DNA from 2 places in the Streptomyces sp. NBC_01260 genome. Region 2 is predicted to be linked to the other one. Evidence: riboswitches for the same ligand, from Rfam matches in the RefSeq annotation. Region 2 holds a riboswitch; the other holds the start of a gene.
What was found. A riboswitch is a leader RNA that binds a small molecule or an ion and turns the genes downstream of it on or off. The one in region 2 is predicted to bind thiamine pyrophosphate.
Positions count from the first base shown of each region.

Region 1: linked by a shared signal. The riboswitch ahead of OG322_RS02240 (purine-cytosine permease family protein) and the one ahead of thiO (glycine oxidase ThiO) in region 2 are both predicted to bind thiamine pyrophosphate.

Region 1 covers NZ_CP108464.1:496,418-501,750, forward strand. Annotated here, with positions in the region: gene OG322_RS02235 (beta-N-acetylhexosaminidase family protein) at 1-1,802, opposite strand, end outside; TPP riboswitch at 2,095-2,189, shown strand; gene OG322_RS02240 (purine-cytosine permease family protein) at 2,180-3,577, shown strand; gene OG322_RS02245 (MFS transporter) at 3,608-5,323, opposite strand.
Region 2 covers NZ_CP108464.1:6,398,222-6,403,554, reverse strand. Annotated here, with positions in the region: gene OG322_RS28550 (peptide-N4-asparagine amidase) at 1-1,143, opposite strand, end outside; gene OG322_RS28545 (NAD(P)/FAD-dependent oxidoreductase) at 1,250-2,446, opposite strand; TPP riboswitch at 2,660-2,772, shown strand; gene thiO (glycine oxidase ThiO) at 2,770-3,948, shown strand; gene thiS (sulfur carrier protein ThiS) at 3,945-4,163, shown strand; gene OG322_RS28530 (thiazole synthase) at 4,166-4,960, shown strand; gene pknB (Stk1 family PASTA domain-containing Ser/Thr kinase) at 5,249-5,333, shown strand, end outside.

The DNA of each region.
Region 1 (5,333 bases), 5.9 Mb from region 2:
GCCGTGTCCTTGTCGCCCGAGCTCCAGGCGTCGAGGGCGTCCAGCATCGTCACCGTGGCGCGGCCCCACAGTGCGGTGGCGTCGAGCCAGGGCCCGGCGTCGGTGACGAACCCGGGCTGGACGGCGCCGCCGCGGATGACCTCGGGCGCGTTCCGCACGGCCGTGGCGTACGGGCGCAGCGCCCGGAGCGCGCCGGTCCGGTCGCCGGAGTCCCACGAGGTCCAGAACTCAGCGGTCCGGAGGGCCAGTTCGGGAGCCTGCGGCTGCCAGGGGGTGTCCCCGAAGGTGGGCGCCATGTGTTCCAGGTCGCCGAACACCAGCAGGGCGTCGGTCGCCGCGCGGTCGCCGCCCGCGAGATAGGCCATGGCGCGCCGTCCGTTGGCGGATGCGTCGTAGGCCGTGTCGTTCCAGGCGAAGTCGGCCGCGCCGAAGACGGCGGCCTTGCTGGCGTACGGCTGGTTCATGGGGTTGGCCACGATGCCGGTGAGGTGGGCGGACAGGCCTGCCTCACGCTTGTCGTACGGAGCGAGGAGCAGCCGTCCGGCGGTGTTCCCGAAGTCGTTGACGGGATAGTTGTCCCACACGAACACCTTGCGTCCGAACAGCTTCGCCGCGCCTTCGGCCTGCTCGTTGGTGATGGTGGGCGGCACGACGTCGGTGCCGGTCCACATGACCTCGATCGCGGGGTCCAGCGTGGCGCGCAGGATCTGCTTGTAGGCGGTGTCCGTCAGGTCACCGTATTCGGTCGGCACCATCTGCAGCGGCTGCGCGCCCGGGTGGGTGGCGATGAAGGTGTGCTGTACGTCGTTGAGGAGGTCGACCTGCGCCTTGGCGGCCGCTTCGCGCCCTGGTTCGCCGTACGCCGCTCTGTCGCCCTCGCAGTTCCAGCGGGTGTAGCTGATGTCGTCCAGCGGAATGGAGAACGCCCGCGTGCCGAGGTCGTACATCGCCTGGAGCTTGGCTTCGAGGTCCTTGCGGTGGGCCGGGTCGGAGTAGCAGACCGACCCGCCCGGGGAGACCGCGAAGGTGAACCGGACGTGGTTGGCGGTGGCCCGCTTCACCAGCTCGCCCAGTTCGGTGAGCTTGTCGGCCGGGTAGGGGTCGCGCCACTTGCTGCGGTGGTACGGGTCGTCCTTGGGCGCGTAGATGTAGGTGTTGGCCTTCACATCGCCGTAGAAGTCCATCTGGTCGAGCCGTTCGGCCTGTGTCCACGGCTCTCCGTAGAAGCCCTCGATGGTGCCGCGCAGCGGCATGGAGGGGAAGTCGGCGGCCTGCGCGCCCGCGACCTTCCAGGAGTGGCCGGCGCGCAGGAACAGCTGGCGCAGCGTCTGCACGGCATAGAACTGTCCGGTGGCGTCGGTACCTCCGAGGGCTACCTCCCGACCCGGGCCGTGCGCCGAGACCCGCAGGGCGTAGCCCTCCGCGTGGTCGGGGGCGGCCGTGCTGCCGAGTTGGCGGGCGATGTCCGCGCGGGTGGCGGGTCCGAGCCGCACGGTGAGCAGGCCGGCGGCGGCACGGGGCACATGACCGGGTGCCACGACGTCCACCCGGTGGGCGCCGTGCGCCTTGAGTTCCGCCACGAGACGGGTGAGCGCCGCGGCGTCGGTCCGGTCGTCGGCGACGACGATCGCGCGGCCGGTGACGGTGGCATCGGATCCGGTGCGGCTGATGGACTGCGGATTGGGTGAGACCGGCGGGAGGGCGGCCGCGCCGGGCGGACCGGCCGGGCGGGCGGCGCTGGAGGGCGATGCCAGGCACATCACGGCGGTCGCCGTGGCCAGCAGGCATGCGAGTGATGTCATGTCACGACGTCTCACAGAGTCTCCAAGTGGTCTAAACCAGCGAAGTGTTCAGGAGAATTCCGCAACCGGGGCGGGCAGTCAAGGACTTTCGTTCGATCCTGTTTGGTCTAGACGTTTACTAATGTTGGATACCGCGGGCAGCACGACCGGCCGCGGCGGCTTCCGCTGCGCGCTCCCCGGCTGACCCGCCGGCACGGACGGATCCCCCGTACGGACAGATCGCCGTCGCCCCACCGCGGGCCGGCGCCCCCGCCGCACGGGCCTGAGCACGGGCCCGGCTATCCTGACCGCCGAACCGGACACGGGGTGCCCCGCACGAGGGCTGAGAACACACCCGTCGAACCTGAACCAGTTAGCACTGGCGGAGGGATGTCTTCATGTCATTGCCGTATGCCCAGGACGAGCGCGCCGCCGCCCCGCGGCCCGCGTTCGGCGGGCGGATGCCCACCGCCCCCGGCGATCTGCGCATCGAGGCGCACGGGATAGCCCCCGTTCCCGAGGACCGTCGCTACGGCGGGCCCGGCCGGCTGTTCACCGTCTGGTTCGCCCCCAACCTGACCATGACCGGCGTCTTCACCGGCACCGTCGGCATCGCGCTGGGCCTGGACTTCGCCACGGCGCTCACCGCCGTCGTGCTCGGCACGCTCGTGGGCGCCGCACCCACCGCGTATCTGGGAACCTGGGGCAGCCGGACCGGCGCCGGACAACTCCCGCTCGCGCGGCTGGCGTTCGGCCGTGGCGTGGTACTCCCGGGCGCACTTCAGTGGCTGTCGTCCATCGCCTGGGACGCGCTGATCGGTCTGTTCGGCGGGGACGCGCTGGCCCAGCTGTGCGGCTGGCCGTTCTGGCTGGGGGTGCTGGTCATGATGACCGCACAGGGCGCGCTCGGCGTACTGGGGTACGAGGTGATCCACCGGCTCCAGACCGTGATGACCTTCGTTCTCGCGGCCGCCTTCGCGGTGCTCGCCGCGAAACTCCTGCACGGTGTCCACCCCGCCACCACCGGCTCCGTGCACGGCGCCGACCGGGCGGGCGCGTTCGTCCTGACGTGCACCATCGCCCTGAGCCTGGCGCTGTCGTGGGCGCCGTACGCCAGCGACTTCAGCCGCTATCTGCCGCGCACCGCGTCCCGGCCGCGCATGTTCTGGTGCACGCTGCTCGGCATCAGCGTCTCGTTCGTGGCGGTCCAGACCCTCGGCCTGTGGGGTGCGTCCGTCTTCACCGACCAGACCGCCCGCGGCATCGACTCCCTGCTGGGCGGGGGCGCCCTCGGAGCGTTCGGACTGCTCGCCGTGGCTCTCGCGGCACTGTGCAGCAACGCCATGAACGACTACAGCGGATCGCTCGCTCTGCAGACCATGGGGGTCCGCCTGCCGCGCCCCGTCGCCGCGGCGCTCGCCGCCGCTCTCGGATTCCCGCTCGTGCTGTGGATGCACGCGGCCGACACCACGGCACGCTTCCAGAACGTGCTGCTTCTCGTCGGCTACTGGATCCCCGGGTTCGTCGCGATCGTGGCCGTCGACTGGATCGTCCGGGCGAGGGCCCGCGGCGGCTCCCCCATCGACCTGGCCGCCGAGAGCTCCCGCCCCCAGCCGTGGTGGCCGGCGCTCACCGCCTTCGCCGTCGCGTTCGCCGCAGCGGTGCCCTTCATGAACACCAGCCTGTACGTGGGCCCGGTGGCAAAGGCGCTGCACGGAGCGGATCTCGCCTACGGGGTGGCGTTCCTCGCCGCCCTGGCCGTCTACACCCCGCTGCGGCTGCGCCGCCGCCCCTGACGCTCCCCGGCCGGCGGCGTTCCGCACGGTTCACGCCTTCGCCGTCGCCCTCTCGCCGTGGACGTAGCGGCCTCCGCGGAGCAGCGAGACGACCGCGGCCACCAGGCACGCCACGATGGCGAAGTCGAAGGCGACGGAGAGTCCCTGCTCGAACGGTTCGGAGATCAGCGTCGGGAAGAACGCCCGTCCGGTGAGGTAGTCGGCGTGACTGGCGGGCAACTGCGCCAGGGTCTCCGGGCCGAGCAGGCTGCGCACCGGGTTGTATCCCAGGAGCGCCGCGAACAGCACGCCGACGGGCGGCAGGGCCGCGACGCGCGCCGCGTCGGCGGACGGCACGCCCTGTTCGGTGAGGCCGTGGGCGAGCGTGTCCGGCAGCGAACTCGCCAGCCCGGCGATCATCAGCGAGAAGAAGATGCCGATGGACAGCACGGTGGCCGAGTTCTGGAAGGTGGTGCTGATTCCCGCGCCCACACCACGCTGGTCCGGCGGCAGACTGTTCATGATCGCCGCCCGGTTGGGCGAGGCGAACAGTCCCATGGCCAGCCCGTTGACGAGCAGGATCAGGGCGAAGAGAGGGTAGTCGAAATCGACCGGCAGCTCTTTGAGGGCCACGAAGGTGGCGGCAGCCAGGAGCATCCCGCCAGTGGTGAAGATCCGGGCGCCGAGGCGGTCGGAGGCCCATCCGGAGAAGGGGCCCGCGATCAGGAATCCGACCGTCAGGGGCAGCATGTAGATGCCGGCCCACAGCGGGGTCTGCTCGAAGCCGTAGCCGTGCCGGGGCAGCCAGATTCCCTGGAGCCAGATGATCAGGATGAACATGAGGCCGCCACGCCCCAGGGACGCCAGGAGACTCGCGACGTTGCCCGCCGTGAAGGCCCGGATCCGGAACAGCCCCAGATGGAACATCGGCTGGCCGACCCGGGTCTCGATCACGCAGAAGAGACCCAGCACGGCCAGCCCGCCGGCGATCGCGGTGATCACCCAGGGATTGGTCCATCCCATGGTGTTGCCGCCGTAGGGCTGGATGCCGTACGTGATGCCGGACAGTACGGCGATCAGACCGACCGCGAAGGTCAGATTGCCCCACCGGTCGATCCGGGCCGGGGTGCGGACCCCGGTGTCGTACAGCTTCAGATAGGCCCAGACCGTTCCGAACAGCCCGATCGGGACGGAGACCAGGAACACCAGGTGCCAGTTGAAGGGACCGAGCAGCCCGCCGAGCACGAGTCCCATGAACGACCCCGCGATCGCCGCGACCTGGTTGAGTCCCAGCGCGAGACCACGCTGGCGGGGCGGGAAGGCGTCGGTGAGGATGGCGTTCGAGTTCGCCATCAGCATCGCTCCGCCCACGCCCTGGAGTACGCGCATCCCGATCAGCCACAGGGCGCCGGCGGTGCCGTGCATCCAGGTCACCGAGAGCAGTACGGAGAACGCCGTGAAGACCGCGAACCCCAGGTTGTACATCCGGACCCGGCCGTACATGTCACCCAGCCGGCCGAAGCTCACCACCAGGACCGCGGTGACGACCATGTAACTCATGATCAGCCAGAGCAGCAGACTCGTGTTGCCCGGCTCCAGGGGGTCCACTCCGATGCCGCGGAAGATGTCCGGCAGCGCGATGAGGATGATCGACAGGTTGATCGTCGCGATCAGCACACCCAGCGTGGTGTTCGACAGGGCGATCCACTTGTAGCCCGGACCCTGTGGATCCTCGGCTCCGCCGGGGCGTACGGCTGTGCTCTGCATGGAACCGTCC
Region 2 (5,333 bases):
GGTCTTCACGACCGGCGTGTGGCTGAGGGTGTTGGTGGTCACCCCGCCGCTCGTGCGCGCCTTGTGCGCGTCCGTGCCGACGAAGAGCGAACCGTCGACGTTCCAGCTGTCGGCCGCTCCGTAGGGGGTGATGCCGATGGCGTGCGGCTTGCCGTCGGCCAGCAGACCCGCGAAGGGGGTGAGGTCGATGTCGTACGCCTCGGTCCCGAACTGGTCGATGGCCGGGATCGGGCGCCACAGGGTCGGCACGATGCCGCCGGAGTACACCACGGGGTACGGCTGGGCGAGGCCCGCGGGCTGCCCGTCCACCGTGACCTGCACCTCGCGGTAGGGGCCGCCGCCACAGAGGTAGTCGGGGGCGGTTTCCGCCAGGTCACTGGGGACCGCGTCGAACCACTGCTCGTCGCAGCCGCCGCCGCGGGCGTAGACCTCCAGGCGCGCGTCAGTCAGATTGCGCGGGAAGGTGACGTCGGTGCGGGTGGAGCCGCCGTTGCCGACACTCATCCAGGGAGCGCTGTCGGAACCGGTGTCACCGAGGGGGACGACGCGGTCGGCCGTGGTGGCGGCCGGGTGACGCCGGTCGGCCTGGTAGTACGTGATCTTCAGCTTGATCCTGTACACGCCGGTGTACGTCTCGTTGACAACGTTGCCCAGTTCGAGCTGGAGCTTCTGGGGGTCCTTGAGGAGCGGCGTGAAGTCGGTGATGTCCTTGGCGACGTGCCAGCTGATGCCGTCGTCGTCGGGCTCGGCCGTGCTGGTGCGGAAGACCTCCGCGCCGCCGATGAAGACCGCGGCGAGGCGGTCGTACTGGCGGCCCTTCACACTGCCCGACCAGTCGAGGACGACCTTGTTCCAGGGGCCCTCGCACTTCTTGGGCGGGGTGAGCGTGGTGGTGTACGGCGGGCCGCCGAGGGTGTAGCCGAAGTCGTGGTCGACGGCCGTCACCGAACAGTGCTCGGTGTCCGGGCGGGAGACCGGCGGAGTCGCATCGACCGGGTCCTGGTAGTCGACGGCGGGGTTGGAACCGGGCTTGGGGGCGGTGTCCGCCTGGGCCGGGGCGGCCAGTGCGCCTCCGACGAGGGCGACCGACGCCGAGGCCATGGAGATTCCGCGCAGCGCGCGGGTCCATCTGTGCCGAAACATATGCGTCCTTCGAAGAGTACGAAAAATGATCACTTCAAAAGATGCACAGTGCATCAATCTCCCTCTTCCTCCAAGAGGCAGTCCACATACCGGACGTCAACGTCCGCTATCCGTGAGTCTCCTGACGGGTCGCCGACTTCAGTGGTACGGACGCGTCACCGGCCCGCTCCGGATCGAGCCGCGTCCCCGCCTCGATGAGCTTGCGCCCCTGGATCAGATCGCGCGGCCGGCCGACGGCGAGCACCGCGACCAGAACGCCGTCCCGCAGCCAGCACACCGACCAGGCGGGACCGGCCGGATCGCCGCGCCACAGCAGGGTGTCCGCGCCGTCATGGTGTCCCGCGTACTGCACGAACCGGCCGAACTGCTCCGACCAGAAATAGGGCACGGGGTCGTAGGCGGGCGGCTCCGCCCCGTCCCCGCCGGCCGCCCCGATGATGTGGGCGGCCGCGGTCCGCGGTCCCTGCAGGGCGTTGTCCCAGTGATGGACGAGCAGGCGCGCCCCGAAGCGCGCGGAGGGGAACGAGGCGCAGTCGCCGACGGCGTACACATCGGGCAGCGAGGTGCGCAGCGCCGCGTCGGCGGTCACCGATCCGTCGGGCCCCAGCGCGATGCCGGAGCCGGCCAGCCAGCCGGTGGCGGGCCGTGCGCCGATCCCGACGACGACCGCGTCGGCCGGGAGGGTGCGGCCGTCCGCCAGGACCACACTGCCGGGCTCGACGCGGGCCACCCGTGCCCCGGTGAGGAGTCCGGCGCCGCTCTCCGCGTACCAGGCGGCCATCGGGGCCGCGACCTCGGCGGGCAGTGCGCCCGCGAGGGGGCGTTCGGCGGCCTCGACGACGGTGACCTCGCAGCCCGCGGAGCGGGCCGCGGTGGCGAACTCGGCGCCGATCCAGCCCGCGCCGACGACCACGACGGTGTGCCGCGCGTCCAGGACGGGCCGCAGCCGCGCCGCGTCGTCCAGGGTGCGCAGCAGATGGACGCCAGGCACGCCCTCGGAGCCGGGCAGCACGACGGGTTCGGCGCCGGTGGCGATGACCAGGACGTCGTAGGGAACGGGCCCGGCGGAGGTGTCCAGCTCATGGTCGCCGGCGCGTACGCCGGTGACTTCGCAGCCCAGCCGCAACGTGATGCCCAGTGCCTCGAAGTCGATGTCGAAGGCGGATTCCTCGGCCTTGCCGAGCAGCACCGCCTTGGACAGCGGGGGTCGGTCGTACGGCTGATGGGGTTCGGCGCCGATCAGTGTGACGGCGCCGGTGAAGCCCCGCTCCCGCAGGGCCACCGCCGTCTGCACACCCGCCATGCCCGCGCCGACGACGACCACCCGCCGCCCCGCCGGCTCCGACTGCCGCTCCGACCGCTCTGCCCGCTGCTGCTCGCTCACCCGTCCACCTTAATCATCTGATGGGTCGTCAGGAAAGTGGTCCGCCACCGTGCCGTACCCACCGCCCTGCCCGGACCCCATGTGACGGCTCACTTTTCCGGGTCCGCGGGACGGGGTCTAGGGTGGCCCACGTAGAACACTCGCGGGAGCCCGGACGCACCGGGCTGAGAGGGAGGCTGGACGGCCTCCGACCGTACGAACCTGATCCGGGTCATGCCGGCGAAGGGAGGGGCTGGACGCCCATGCGTATCCACCGCACGAGCGGGTCCGACGTCCTCGTCATCGGGGGCGGCATCATCGGCCTGGTGACTGCCTGGCGGGCCGCGCAGCGCGGTCTGAGCACCGCGGTCGTCGATCCCGAGCCGGGCGGCGGGGCCGCCCGGGTCGCGGCCGGGATGCTGGCCGCCGTCACCGAACTGCACTACGGCGAAGAGATGCTGCTGGGCCTCAACGTCGCCTCCGCCAAGCGCTATCCGGGGTTCGCGGCCGAGCTGGAGGCGGCGAGCGGACAGGACATCGGCTTTCGCGCCTGCGGCACGCTGGCCGTCGCCCTGGATACCGACGACCGCGCCCATCTGCGGGAACTGCACGAGCTGCAGCGCCGGTCGGGACTGGAGTCGGACTGGCTCACCGGCCGTGAGTGCCGACGCCTGGAGCCGATGCTCGCGCCGGGCGTACGCGGAGGGCTGCGGGTCGACGGCGACCACCAGGTCGACCCGCGCCGGCTGGCCGCCGCGCTGCTGACGGCGTGCGAGCGGGCCGGGGTCGTCTTCCACCGTCACCGGGCCGAGCGGCTCTCGGTGGTGCGGGACCGGGCCACCGGGGCCGTGCTGGCCGACGGTTCGGAGCCGGCGGCCGATCAGGTCGTGCTCGCCGCGGGCAGCCTCAGCGCCCGGCTCGCGGGGGTGCCGGACCACGTCCTGCCGCCCGTCCGCCCGGTCAAGGGCCAGGTGCTGCGGCTGACCGTGCCCACCGCGTACGCCCCCTTCCTCAGCCGCACCGTGCGGGCCGTGGTCCGGGGCAGCCACGTCTACCTCGTGCCGCGCGAGAACGGCGAGCTGGTGATCGGCGCCACCAGCGAGGAGATGGGCTGGGACACCACCGTCACGGCGGGCGGGGTGTACGAGCTGCTGCGCGACGCCCACGAGCTGGTGCCCGGCATCACCGAGCTGCCGCTCACCGAGACCCGGGCCGGTCTGCGCCCCGCCTCCCCCGACAACGCCCCGCTGCTCGGCCGCACCGCGCTGCCCGGCCTCCACCTCGCCACCGGCCACCACCGCAACGGGGTGCTGCTCACTCCCGTCACCGGTGACGCCATGGCGCAGCTGCTGGCCGACGGCGAGCTGCCCGAGGTGGCCCGCCCCTTCTCCCCCGGCCGTTTCCCCTCCGCCGCCCCCGTATCCCAGGAGCAGCCCGCATGACCGCGCCCCTCCCCCTCTCCGTGTCCGTGAACGGCGAGGCCGTCGCCGTCGCCGCGGGCACCACCCTGGACGCCCTCGTCGCGACCCTGACCGGGGCGCCCTCGGGCGTCGCGGCCGCGCTGAACGAGACCGTCGTGCCGCGCGGCCAGTGGTCCGCCGCGGCGCTCGCCGACGGCGACCGGGTCGAGGTCCTGACCGCGGTCCAGGGAGGCTGACCGTGTCCGACGACCTCTTCACCCTCGGGGACAGCGTCCTCGGCTCCCGGCTGATCATGGGAACGGGCGGGGCGCCCAGCCTCGATGTGCTGGAACGCTCACTCATCGCCTCCGGCACCGAGCTGACCACCGTCGCGATGCGCCGCCTCGACCCGACCGTGCGGGGCTCCGTGCTCTCCGTGCTGGAGCGGCTCTCCATCCGCGTCCTGCCGAACACCGCGGGCTGCTTCACCGCGGGCGAGGCCGTGCTCACCGCCCGGCTGGCCCGCGAGGCGCTCGGCACCGACTGGGTCAAGCTGGAGGTGGTGGCCGACGAGCGGACCCTGCTGCCCGACCCGATCGAGCTGCTGGACGCCGCGGAGATCCTGGTGGACGACGGTTTCACCGTCCTGCCGTACACCAATGACGATCCGGTGCTGGCCCGCCGGCTCCAGGACGTGGGGTGTGCGGCGGTGATGCCTCTCGGCTCCCCCATCGGCTCGGGTCTGGGCATCCGCAATCCGCACAACTTCCAGCTGATCGTCGAGCAGGCCCGGGTCCCGGTGATCCTGGACGCGGGCGCCGGGACGGCGTCGGACGCGGCCCTCGCCATGGAGCTCGGGTGCGCGGCGGTGATGCTCGCCTCGGCGGTGACCCGGGCCCAGGAGCCCGAGCTGATGGCCGCCGCGATGCGTTATGCGGTGGAGGGCGGGCGGCTGGCGTACCGCGCGGGACGGATACCGCGCCGGCACTTCGCCGAGGCGTCGTCGCCGATGGCGGGCCGGGCGGCGCTGGACCCGGAGCGTCCGGCGTTCTGAGCCCGGAACCCGGAACTCCGGCAGCGGTGGATCGCGTGTCCCTGTCACGGCTCGGCTGCAGTACCAGGCCGGCGGGTGACCTGCGACCGCGAAGCGGACGCGGTCCCGCGCCTGCGATTCCAAGGTGCTGATAGGTCCCGGTAGCGGAGCTATCAGGACATAGCGGTATCGCGGGAAGCGTGCGCGACGAGAGGTGACCGCCTGGCCGTCAGGTCACCCGACAGCCTCCGAGGCCGCGGTATCACCCGGCCAGTCGGGCGTGTCCGCGTCGGCTCGTAGACTCGCTGCGTGGATACGACCCTCCAGGACCCTCTCGTCGGGCAGCTGCTCGACGGCCGCTACCGCGTCGATGCCCTCATCGCCGTGGGCGGCA